One region of the Niveispirillum sp. GW835-FHT14G11 genome, then DNA from elsewhere that is predicted to be linked to it. Evidence: predicted binding sites of a transcription regulator. Region 1 holds the regulator's gene; each other region holds the start of a gene.
The links. The regulator PhoB, encoded in region 1, activates phosphate uptake and scavenging genes when phosphate is short. The targets are predictions, from matches to a motif close to TNTCATAAAACTGTCA.

Region 1 (4,187 bases):
GTCGGGATGGTGTTCCAGAAGCCGAACCCGTTCCCGAAATCGATCTATGAGAATGTCACCTACGGACCCAAGTTGCACGGCCTGGCCACCCGCAAGGACGAGTTCGACGCAATCGTCGAGACCTCGCTGAAGCGCGCCGGCCTGTGGAACGAGGTGAAGGACCGCCTGCAGGAGCCGGGTACCGGCCTGTCGGGTGGTCAGCAGCAGCGCCTGTGCATCGCCCGCGCCGTGGCCGTCAGCCCGGAAGTGATCCTGATGGACGAGCCCTGCTCGGCCCTGGACCCCATCGCCACCGCGCATATCGAAGAGCTGATCGACGAGTTGCGCGAAAGCTTCACCATCGCCATCGTCACCCACAACATGCAGCAGGCCGCCCGCGTCTCCCAGCGCACGGCCTTCTTCCACCTGGGCGACCTGGTGGAAGTGGGCGACACGGAAGAGATTTTCACCAACCCGCGTGACGAGCGCACCCAGGGCTATATCACCGGTCGGTATGGCTGATGCCTATCACCGCAGGTCAGGGCTCGCTCCGCTCGACCTGACCTGCGGGTGATCGCCGACCCGCCCCACAATCCGAGGACCCACGTCCATGTCGCCGACCGAACATACCGTCAAGTCCTTCGAGGCGGAATTGCAGCGCCTGTCCAACCAGATCGCCCAGATGGGCGGCGTGGTGGAGGCGCAGGTGGAAGCGGCCGTGCAGGCCGTGGGCCGCCGCGATGTTGAGGGCGCCACCAAAGTCATGCAGGGCGACGCCCGGCTGGACGAGTTCGAGCGCCAGATCGAACATGATGCCATCCGCATGCTGGCGCTGCGTGCACCGGTGGGCGTCGATCTGCGCGAGGTGCTGGCCGCCCTGAAGATCTCCGCCGATCTGGAACGCACGGGCGATTATGCCGCCAATATCGCCAAGCGCTCCATCGCGCTGGCCCAGCTGCCGGTCATGCGCCCCGCCGGGACCATCCCGCGCATGGGCCGCCTGGTGCAGGAGATGCTGAAGGATGTGCTGGATGCCTATATCGACCGCGATGTCGACAAGGCCGTGGCCGCCTGGCACCGGGACGAGGAGCTGGACGATCTCTATACCAGCCTGTTCCGCGAGGTTCTGACCTATATGATGGAAGACCCGCGCAACATCACGCCCTGCACGCACCTGCTGTTCATCGCCAAGAACCTGGAACGCGCCGGCGACCATGCCACCAACATTGCCGAGACGGTGCATTTCCTGGTCAAGGGCCAGCCGCTGACCGGTGCCCGTCCCAAGGGCGATAATTCCAGCTTCACCATCATCGAACCGGCCGAGGGCGAGGGCTGATCGCCCCCGCCCGCAACCGCCTAGCCCCCAGGGATACCGATGAACGCCGCCTTGAAGCCGCTGATCCTGGTTGTCGAAGACGAAGCCGATCTCGTCACTCTTTTGACCTACAATCTGGAGCGTGAAGGGTTCCGGGTCATCACCGCCGGTGACGGGGAAGAAGCGCTGCTACAGGCCGACGAGCGCAGCCCGCACCTGATCCTGCTGGACTGGATGCTGCCGCTGATGAGCGGGCTGGAGGTCTGCCGCCAGCTGCGCCGCAATCCCAAGACCCGCGAGACCCCGGTCATCATGCTGACGGCGCGGGGCGAGGAGGCGGACAAGGTGCGTGGCCTGAACAGCGGTGCCGACGATTACCTGTCCAAGCCGTTCAGCCCCACCGAACTGGTGGCCCGCATCCGCGCCGTACTGCGCCGCGCCTCGCCGGGTCTGGCGGAGGAACTGCTGCGCTTTTCCGACATCTCCATGGATCTGGCCGCCCACCGCGTGCGCCGAGGCGGCCGCGACATCCATCTGGGACCCAAGGAATTCGCCCTGCTGCGCCATTTCATGCAGCATCCCGGCCGGGTGTTCTCGCGCGAGCAGCTGCTGGACATCGTCTGGGGCCACGATGTCTATGTCGAGCTGCGGACGGTCGACGTGCATATCCGCCGCCTGCGCAAGGCGCTGAACGAGACGGAAGAGCAGGACGTGATCCGCACCGTCCGGTCGGCGGGATACGCGCTGGATACCAAGACGACGATGTGAGTGTTGGGGAGCGTTGAAACAATAACGGGCGCTGCCGTTGGCCGCGCCCGTTATTGTTTCGCAGATAAGCCCTGTTTCGTCATCCCGGCGAAAGCCGGGACCCAGGGGCCAGGCACCCGACCTGTCGGCAGCTTCGATCGACGCAGCGTCGAGGTTTGTCTTGTGGCCCCTGCGTCCCGGCTTTCGCTGGGATGACGGGGAGAGCATTACGAGCGGATATCACCCCAACTGCCGGCGCAGATGGTTCAGCACGTCGGTGCGGGTCAGCAGGCCCAGGAACAGAGTGCCGTCCATGATGATGGCCACCATGTTGCGGTCGAACAGGGCGCGCAGATCGGCCATGGTCGCCGTGACGGGCAGGGTTTCCAGCCGGTTGACCATGGCCGTATAGACCTTGTCGCGGAACCGGGCCGGGTCCTTTTCGACATGCAGCAGCAGGTCGCTTTCATCCAGGATGCCGATCACCCGCTCCCCCTCCATCACGGGCAACTGCGATACGTCGCTGATCCGCATGCGCTTGTACGCCGTCAGCAGCGTGTCCTCCGGCCCGACGGTGACCACCTGGCCCTTGTCGAAGCGGCGGGTCATCAGGTCGCGCAGGTCGTTGTGCCGGTCGCGCGGGGTGAAGCCGTGATCTTCCATCCAGGCGTCATTGAACATCTTCGACAGGTATTTGTTGCCCGTATCGCAGACGAAGGTGACGACGCGCTTCTTCGTGGTCTGGGCGCGGCAATATTTCAAGGCGGCGGCGAACAGGGTGCCCGACGACGACCCGGCCAGGATGCCCTCCCGCCGCAGCAGGTCGCGCGCGGCGTTCAGGCTTTCGGTATCGGTGACGTAATAGGCGGCCTTGGCGTACTGGAGATCGCAGATGGGCGGCACGAAATCCTCACCCACCCCTTCCACCACCCAGGAACCGGGCTCGTCATGCGTGCCCTTGTTCACCAGATCGGCGATGATGGAGCCGGCGGGATCGCCGATCACCATTTCCGTCTTGGGGCTGGCCTTGGCGAAGAAGGCACCCAGGCCGGTGAAGGTGCCGCCGGACCCGATGCCGGAGACCACCGCATCGATATCGCCATCCATCTGTGCGAACATTTCCGGCCCCGTCCATTCCTCATGCGCGCGGGGATTGGCCGGGTTGGCGAACTGGTTGACATAGAAGCTGCCGGGGATCTCATTCGACAGGCGCTCGGCAATGTCCTGGTAATAGGCGGGGTGCCCCTTTCCCACGTCCGACCGGGTGATATGGATCTGCGCACCCAGGGCACGGAGATTGTTGATCTTCTCCGTCGCCATCTTGTCGGGGATGACCAGGATCAGGCGATAGCCCTTGGCGGCGCAGACCAGGGCCAAGCCCAGGCCGGTATTGCCGGCCGTCGCCTCGATCACGGTGCCGCCGGGGGCCAGCGTGCCATCGGCCTCCGCCGCCTCGATCATCTTCAGCGCGATGCGGTCCTTGATGGAGCCGCCGGGATTCTGGTTCTCCAGCTTCAGATACAGCTCGCACGGGCCGGTATCGAAACGGGTGATGCGGACGATCGGGGTGTTGCCGATCATGGACAGGATGGCAGGCGCCGAAGCGGGCGTCGCGGACATGGGTATCCCCCCTGGGGCAATTGATTTTGCCACCAGGGAACCGCATCCTGGATTTCCCCGCAAGGGCTTGTGGAATTACGACATCAAGCTGCGGCGCGGGCGCCCGCAACGCACGATTCCGGCGCAAACGGCCGCCCATCCGCAGCGATCAAACCCGCCTGGAAAAGCTGTTCGACATTGTCGGCCAGATTCTGCGCGCAGGCCGGGCGATCCCAGCCTTCCAGCCAGTTCTGTTCCAGGAAGGCGAGGATGGCCGGCTGGCCCAACTCCACCTCCCACAGGATGCCCAGAAGCGAGGCCAGCGCCTCTTCCCGGATCTGGGCCTGCTGGTCCACGGCGATGGCGCTGTTGGCCTCGTTGACGCGGCCCGATTCCGGGCCGGCACCCAGGCCGAAATCGATCAGCCCGCGCCGTTCCGGCGGGGCGACCAGCCAATGCGCCACCTCATGGATCAGCACATAGGCTTCCGACCGGGTGCGGATGGCCCGACCATCATAGGAGAAGGCATCCTGCGGCGCCTCGTCGA
Region 2 (4,187 bases), on a different contig from region 1:
CACCTTCACAGGATCGACGCGGAAGCGGGCGAAGCCGTTCTCGCCCGGTCCCTCATAGGTCAGCGCCGGCTGTTCGGCGATCAGTTCCTGGGCCAGCGGCGCGCTTTCATAGAGCAGATTGACATTGGCCGGCATCGGCGCCAGGCGGAAGCTGTGGTCGGTGGACGGATCGATCACACCCTTGGCGCGGATATAGTCGATGACCGCCGATTGCACCGTGTCCGGCGACTGATAGATGACGGTGGTGCCGTCCAGGCCCGGATAGGAGCCGCCGCCATTGGCGCGGTAATTGTTGGTGACGACGATGAAGGTCTGCTTGTCGTCCAGCGGCTTGCCCTGGAACATCACATCCTTGATGCGATGCGCCTGGTCATTGGCCAGCTTGCCGTCACGGTCGAACCGTTCCGGCTGGGTCAGGTCGATCGTGTAATTGATGCCGTCCATGATGTCGAAGACATAGGCCGGCACCTTGGTATTCACCAGCGGCTGCTGGATATTGCTCTTGGGATCGATCACCGACAAAGCCCGTGAGGCCATTTCCAGCCAGTCCTTGACCTGCGCACCCGTCAGCTTCACGGCCGCGATCTGGTTGGGATAGACATAGAGGTCGGCGACATTGCGGATGGCGATCTCGCCGGCCGGGATGTCGGTATAGAATTTCGGCCCCGGACGGCCGCCGGACTTGAACGGCGCCACGGCCGACAGGATGGGCAGGCTGGCGTCGGCCGTGCCGGCCAGCGCCTTGGCCACATAGGCGCGCTGGGCCTCGGCCACCAGTTCCACCCCGGCACTGTCGCCCAGGAAGCTGAAGAAGGAATGGATGCGGCCTGTGGTCCTGCCCACCGGGCGGCGGACATAGGCCAGCGTGCCCTCATGACTGGGCGCCAGCAGGGTCGCCACCTCGGCATCGGGATCGGTCGCCACGGTGCGGCCGTCCTGGCGTTCCTGTATGGGCCGCACCTCACCCTTGCCGCCGGTGATGGTCCAGCCCTTGCCCTTGGTTTCCAGCGACAGGGTGATGACGCCCAGGTGGGAGCCGTAATATCCCGCCATGACCACGGGCTTGCCGTTGACCGTGCCCTGCTTCAGGTCGGACTTGGGCAGGCCCTCATACTCCTTGCTCGGAAAGACACGGTGGCTGTGCCCGGTGACCAGGGCGTCCACACCGGGGATTTCCACCAGATAGTTGGCGGCATTTTCCTCCCCGCCCTCGCGGTTCAGGAAGGTCAGGCCGGTATGGGCGACGGCGATGACCACGTCGGCCCCTTCCTTCTTCATCTGCGGCACATGGATCCTGGCCATGTCCACCATGTCGCGGGTGGTGACACGACCTTCCAGCTTGTCCTTGTCCCAGATCATGATCTGTGGCGGCAGCAGGCCCAGGATGCCGACCTTGATCTTGTGCTTGGCCCCATTGGCGTCCGTGACCGTGCGGTCCAGGATGGCGTAGGGCTTGAACATCAGCTGGTCGCTCTTGGCCCCATCGACCTTGAAGACATTACCGGACAGCACGGGAAACTGGGCACTGGCATAGATATTCTGCAGCACCTCCAGCCCGAAATTGAATTCGTGGTTGCCCAGGATGGCCGCGTCATATTTCAGCAGGTTCATGGCGGCCATGGCGGGGTGGGCCGGCTTGTCCTTGGTCACGCCGCGCTCGCGCACCACCCAGTCGCCCATCGGCGTGCCCTGGATCAGATCGCCATTATCGACCAGCAGCGTGTTGGGATTGGCCGCCCGCGCCGCCCGGATCAGCGGCGCCACCCGAACCAGGCCGACGCCCGCATCCGTATGATCCGCATAATAATCATAATCTTCCAAATACATGTGCAAGTCGGTGGTCGACAGGACTTGCAGTTCGACCTTCTCCTGGGCGGCAACATTGCCCGCCAGGGCCAGGAACAGGGCACCCGCCATCAGGGTGCTTGCGCGCAAGCTACGAATCACGGGACACGCTCCATCGGGCTCTGTTGCCGCCACGCAGCAGGTGCGTCGCAGCAAACGCGGTTAAAAAATGCAGGGGACGCGGGTGGAGCCCCCCGGAACCGGCATGCTGCGCCGCAAAACTGTGGCGCTAATGATACGCTGCCCGAGATATAGCCGCCCAGGCCCCTGCAGGCATAGCTCGGGAGGTGCTTGTCATGGAACTGTAATTTATTCGTTACCTAAGCGTCATGGGCATCTGGTGTTGTCCGCGCAATCCGATCCGGTCCGGCTTATTGGGGGCTTTCGTATGACCATCGAAAATAACAAGGCGGCGGCCATCCTCCGCCGTCAGCTTTCCGTTTTGAATATCGGCACGGGCGCGCTGGCGCTGGCCGTGGCGTCTTCCTGGGCCATTCCGGCCATCGCGCAGCAGACGACCTCGTCCATGACGGGTCAGATCACGACCGCTTCGGGCGCGCCGGCCGCCGGCGCCGAGGTCACGATCGTCCATACGCCGTCGGGCACGCGCTCCGTCACCACCGTGAACGAGGGTGGCCGCTTCCAGGCCGGCGGTCTGCGCGTCGGCGGCCCCTACACCGTCACCATCACCGCCTCCGGCACCGAGCCGCAGGTGCTGGAAGGCATCTTCATCTCCCTGGGCGAGCCGTTCGCCCTGGATCTGGCGCTGGGCAGCCAGATGGAAGAGATCGTGGTCTCCGGTCAGCGCATCGCTGCGAAGACCGTCGGCATCGGCACGAATTTCGGTGAAGAGCAGATCGCCAACGCGCCGTCCATCAGCCGTGACCTGAAGGACATCATCCGCAACGATCCCAAGGTCTTCATCGACATCACCAATTCCAGCTCGATCCAGATCGCCGGTTCCAGCAATCGCTTCAACAGCCTGACCATCGATGGCGTGAAGCAGAACGACGATTTCGGCTTGAACGCCGGTGGCTATCCGACCCAGCGCTCGCCGCTGTCGATCGACGCCATCGAAGGCCTGTCGGTGCTGACCGCTCCGTATGACGTCGAATATTCCGGCTTCCAGGGTGGCACGATCAACATCGTCACCAAGTCCGGCACCAATGATCCGCACGGCTCCTTCTATTACTATTATGGCGATGACAGCCTGTCGGGCAACCGCTCGGGCGGCCGCACCAACCTGATCAGCCCGTACAAGGAAAAGACCTGGGGCGGTTCGCTGGGCGGCGCCTTGATCGAAGACAAGGTGTTCTTCTACACGAGCTACGAGAAGTTCAAGAGCCAGGCGCCGGTCGTGTTCGGCACGTCCGACAGCGGGCTTGCCAACGCCGTCGCCGGTGTCTCCTCCGCCCAGGTCGCCCAGATCCGCGCGATTGCGCAGAGCGTCTATGGCTACGACACGCTGGATCTGCCCGACGGCAGCCTGCCGGAAGAGGATGAGAAGATCCTCGCCAAGCTGGACTGGAACATCACGGACGACCACCGCGCCTCGTTCGCCTATCAGCACAATGAGGGCAACAACATCCGTGACGGCGGGTCCAGCACCAGCGCCACCCCGCGCTCGCTGTCGCTGCTGTCGAACTATTACGACTACACCCAGATCATGGACAGCTACTCGTTCCAGCTGTTCTCCGACTGGACGTCGGACTTCTCCACCGAGGTCAAGGTAGCCCGCAAGGAAGTGGACAGCCTGCGCCTGCCGCTGAACGGCCTCGGCTTTGCCGAGATGCGCATCAGCACCAACCCGACCGGCTTGGCCGTCAATAATAACGGCTTCGGCCAGGTCGTTATCGGTCCCGACATCTCGTCGCACAGCAATGTGTTGAGCACGAAGACCGACAGCGCCAAGCTGAAGGGCACCTACCTGCTGGGCGATCACAAGATCACCGGCGGCTACGAATACGAAAACGTCGATTATTACAACCTGTTCCTGCAGCGCAGCCTGGGCTACTGGGAGTTCGCTTCTATCGAGGCCTTCCAGAACCGCCAGGCCCAGCGCTTCCGGTACGCCAACGCCGTTTCGGGCAACCCGGAAGATGCGGCGGCCAAGTGGGATTACACCGTCCACTCGTTCTACCTGCAGGATACGTGGGACATCACCCCGGGCTTCCAGCTCCAGGGCGGTCTGCGCTATGAGCTGTACAAGACCGATGATGAGCCGTTGGCCAACGCCAACTTCCTCACGCGCTACGGCTTCTCCAACAACGCGACGATCGATGGTGCCGACCTGTGGCTGCCGCGCCTGGGCTTCACCTATGACGCCACGGAAAGCACGGTTG
Region 3 (4,187 bases), on a different contig from region 1:
ATTCCGGCGTCATGATCTCGTAGGTCTCGGCATGCTTCAGCATGCCGTCCTGATGGATGCCGCTCTCATGGGCGAAGGCGTTGGCACCCACGATGGCCTTGTTGGGCTGCACCTGGAAGCCGGTGATGGTGGAAACCAGGCGGGAGATGCGGGTGATATGCTCGGTCTTGATGCCCGTGGTGCAGCCGATCAGGTCATGGCGCGTGCGCAGCGCCATGACGATCTCCTCCAACGACGCATTGCCCGCGCGCTCGCCCAACCCGTTAATGGTGCATTCCACCTGCCGCACGCCGACGCCGATGCCAGCCAGCGAATTGGCGACAGCCAAGCCCAGATCGTTATGGCAATGGACGGAGAAGATGGCCTTGTCGGAATTGGGGACGCGGGTCATCACGTCCTTGAACATGGCCGCATATTCTTCCGGCAGCGCATAGCCCACCGTGTCGGGAATATTGATGGTGGTGGCGCCGGCCTTGATGGCAGCTTCCACCGTGCGGCAGAGGAAGTCGCGGTCCGAGCGCGAGCCGTCCTGGGCCGACCATTCCACATCGTCGGTCAGGTTGCGGGCATAGCCGACATAATCGATGGTGCGCTGGAGCACCTCCTCTTCCGTCATCTTCAACATGTAATTCATGTGGACGGGGCTGGTGGAGATGAAGGTGTGGATGCGCTTGCGCTGCGCCAGCTGCAACGCCTCGGCGGCGCGGTCGATATCGGCGCGCGAGGTGCGGGCCAAGGCCGCAATGGTGGCGTTCTTCACGGTGCGGGCCACTTCGCGCACCGCCTCGAAATCACCATTGGACGCGATGGGGAAGCCGGCTTCGATCACGTCGACGCCCATCTCCTCCAGCACGGTGGCGATGCGCAGCTTTTCTTCCAGGTTCATGGAGCAGCCGGGCGCCTGCTCCCCGTCACGCAGGGTGGTGTCGAAAATGATGACGCGGTTGCTGTCGCGGGTGATGCTGCTCATGTCCTGGTCCCTTGCGGCACGTCGGGCGCGGTCCTGTCAGGTCGGCGCCGAATGATCGAATGTGATGCGGCTTCGTGCGGCGCCGGTACGGCACCTTGTCCCCTGATCGCGGGCGCACCGCGGCGAAGGCGGCACGACATCGGGCGTTCAGGGGAAAACTAGTCGTAGGGTGGCGGCCAGGACGATGCGGCCGCTGCGGATGGAACGCACGCGCAAGGCGACAGCACGGGCGCTGGCGCCCGTCATGTCTTGCACTTGCATCGTCTGGTCTGCCGCCATCACGGGGGGACCCGTCCATCCTTGAGAGGTTCGATCCGTCGGGAACACCGACAGCTCGTTGCTTGTTTCGGTTTTAAGGCGAAATCACGCGTCCGGCAAGATGCTTCGCCGTGGAAGAAACGCAAAGGCTCCATGCTGTTCACGACTGGGTGCGGCGCAGCACAGGGATGCTCCCTATCCCCTCGACATTGACAGAAGACCCCCCATTGTCTAGCGATGGGTCAGGTACCGCCCTAAGGAGAAGGTCAGGTTCATGAATTTCCTCAGTGCGATCGGCCGTGCCACCCTGACCTTCCTGGAGGCGGCGGGGCGTCTGGCCCTGTTCACGCTCACAGCGCTGATGCATTGCGTACGCCCGCCTTTCTATTTCCGGCATATCGGCCGGCAGATGGTGGAGATCGGCTATTACAGCCTGCCCGTCGTCGGCCTGACCGCCGTGTTCACGGGCATGGTGCTGGCGCTGCAAAGCTATAGCGGCTTTTCCCGCTTCTCCGCCGAAAGCGCCATCGCCACCGTCGTGGTCCTGTCGATCACGCGTGAACTGGGGCCAGTGCTGGCAGGATTGATGGTGGCGGGGCGCATCGGTGCGGCCATGGCGGCCGAACTGGGCACCATGCGGGTGACCGAACAGGTGGACGCGCTGACCACCCTGTCCACCAATCCCTACAAATATCTGGTGGTGCCACGCCTGATCGCCGGCACGGCCATGCTGCCGCTTTTGGTGCTGGTGGCCGATATCATCGGGGTATTCGGGGGCTATCTGGTCGCCGTGTACCGGCTGGATTTCAACGCCGCCGGCTATATCAACAATACCTGGCAGTATCTGGAATTCATGGATGTGGTCTCCGGCCTGGTGAAGGCGGCGGTTTTCGGCTTCGTGATTTCGCTGATGGGCTGCTATCACGGCTATAATTCGCGCGGCGGCGCGCAGGGTGTGGGGGCGGCCACCACGAACGCCGTCGTGTCCGCCTCCATCATCATCCTGGTCATGAACTATCTGCTGACGGGGATCTTCTTCTCATGAGCATGCCGCCGCTGGAGCTGACCCAAGACATGGACGTGCCCAAGATCGCGCTGAAGGGCGTGAAGAAGGCGTTCGGGCCCAAGGTGGTGCTGGACGGGGTGGATCTGGAGGTGGCGCGCGGGGAAAGCGTCGTCATCATCGGTGGCTCGGGCACGGGCAAATCCGTCTTGCTGAAAAGCATCCTGGGCATCCTGCAGCCCGATGCCGGCACCATCCGCATCGATGGTGAGGATACGACCCATATCGGTGGCCGTGAGCGCGAGCGCGCCATGGCCAAGTTCGGCATGCTGTTCCAGGGGGCGGCCCTGTTCGACAGCCTGCCCGTCTGGGAGAACGTGGCCTTCGGCCTGATCCAGGGAGAGCAGCGCCTGGGCCGAAAGGAAGCCAGAGAACGCGCCATCGCCACCCTGGGCGCCGTCGGCCTGACCCCCGACGTCGCCGACCTGTCGCCGTCGGAACTGTCCGGTGGCATGCAGAAGCGGGTGGGCTTGGCCCGTGCCATCTGCACCCGTCCGGAGATCATCTTCTTTGACGAGCCGACGACCGGCCTGGACCCGATCATGGCCGACGTGATCAACGACCTGATCGTGAAATGCGTGAAAGATCTGGGTGCGACGGCCCTGTCCATCACCCATGACATGGCCAGTGCGCGCAAGATCGCCGACCGCATCGCCATGCTGTACCAGGGCAAGCTGATCTGGGTGGGTCCGGTGTCGGAGATCGACAATTCCGGCAACGCCTATGTCGACCAGTTCATCCATGGCCGCGCCGACGGCCCGATCCAGATGCAGATCAAGGCGTTTTAAGCGTTCCCTCAAACGCCGGGCGCCGCCATCCGGCGACTTGGCTCACGCCGCACGTGCGGCGGGCCGGCAGTCGCCGACCTCCAGAGGCATGTGAATGCATGCCTCTGTCACAGCGCTTCGCATCAATCCTTCGGCACGCTGCCGCGCAGGGGAATGAAGGGCATGCCGGCGACATCCATGGCCGCATCGACCAGGGCGTCGTCCTTCTGGTCGAACAGCTGAAGCAGCAGATTGTCCATGGACCGCTCCTCCGACTGGCCGCATTCGGCATAGATGCGGCCAAGCGCTTCCATCTGGAACACCTCCCGCCCCGGTTCCCCACCGCGATAGCCCAGATTCTGCGTCACCCGCATGGCCACCTGGAAGGGCGTGAACAGGTGCTTGGGAATGTGCGCATGGTCCAGCAGCGCCTTCATGCCTTCCCACTTGCCATCCAGCAGCAGGGCCAGGGCGTTGGATTTACGGACCCGTGACTTGGTGGCGATCGCCGCGGCGAAAAAGTCGAAATCCCCGGAGCAGAGCGCGCGCAGCAGAAGCCCCACACCCAGCCGGCCTTGTTCGTGCAGATGCAGGGCCAGGGCACTGGCATCCATACCGGGCCGGGAAGTCGGCCGCAGCAGCGCCAGGGTGGCCGCGTCACGCCCATGCGATGCCAATTCGGCGGCGATCACGGGCGACAGTCGGTGACGCTCGACCAGCAGATCGCGTGCCCGCTCCGACACATGCGCCACCAGGCGCTCCACCACACTGGCCGGTAGCATGGCACGTCCGGCCAGCGGTTCGGCCACCAGCGGCACATGCGCATACCGCTCGGCCAGTGACAGCAGCGACGCGTCGGACAGCGCCGCCCCTTCATTGCCCGCCAGGGTGGCAATGACCGCCAGATTGCCAACATCGGCCAAGGCCCCGGACACGTCCTGGGACAGACGCTTGCGGGCGGCGATGGCCAGCTGCTTGTCAGCCTGACCCTGGCCGATCACCGCCAGCAGCAGGGCATCGGCAATCCCATCACTATGGCGCAGCAGCGGGAATGCCACCGATGTCACATCCAGCGCCAGATCACGGGCCAGATCGTCGGTCAGGAAGGGGCTGTTATAAATCTGCCAGG

Region 2: AC1Q7F_RS19365 (bifunctional 2',3'-cyclic-nucleotide 2'-phosphodiesterase/3'-nucleotidase) is a predicted target of PhoB. The motif match lies at 2,138-2,153, and genes of this name have one in related genera.
Region 3: AC1Q7F_RS16220 (MlaE family ABC transporter permease) is a predicted target of PhoB. The motif match lies at 1,315-1,330, and genes of this name have one in related genera.

The regions. Positions count from the first base shown of each region.
Region 1 covers NZ_JBXAFZ010000001.1:588,514-592,700, forward strand. The annotation lists gene pstB (phosphate ABC transporter ATP-binding protein PstB) at 1-501, shown strand, start outside; gene phoU (phosphate signaling complex protein PhoU) at 590-1,315, shown strand; gene phoB (phosphate regulon transcriptional regulator PhoB) at 1,355-2,062, shown strand; gene AC1Q7F_RS02910 (pyridoxal-phosphate dependent enzyme) at 2,282-3,661, opposite strand; gene AC1Q7F_RS02915 (elongation factor P hydroxylase) at 3,745-4,187, opposite strand, start outside.
Region 2 covers NZ_JBXAFZ010000010.1:192,874-197,060, reverse strand. The annotation lists gene AC1Q7F_RS19365 (bifunctional 2',3'-cyclic-nucleotide 2'-phosphodiesterase/3'-nucleotidase) at 1-1,947, opposite strand, end outside; gene AC1Q7F_RS19360 (TonB-dependent receptor) at 2,234-4,187, shown strand, end outside.
Region 3 covers NZ_JBXAFZ010000008.1:166,109-170,295, forward strand. The annotation lists gene AC1Q7F_RS16215 (2-isopropylmalate synthase) at 1-970, opposite strand, end outside; gene AC1Q7F_RS16220 (MlaE family ABC transporter permease) at 1,503-2,273, shown strand; gene AC1Q7F_RS16225 (ABC transporter ATP-binding protein) at 2,270-3,079, shown strand; gene AC1Q7F_RS16230 (DUF2336 domain-containing protein) at 3,202-4,187, opposite strand, start outside.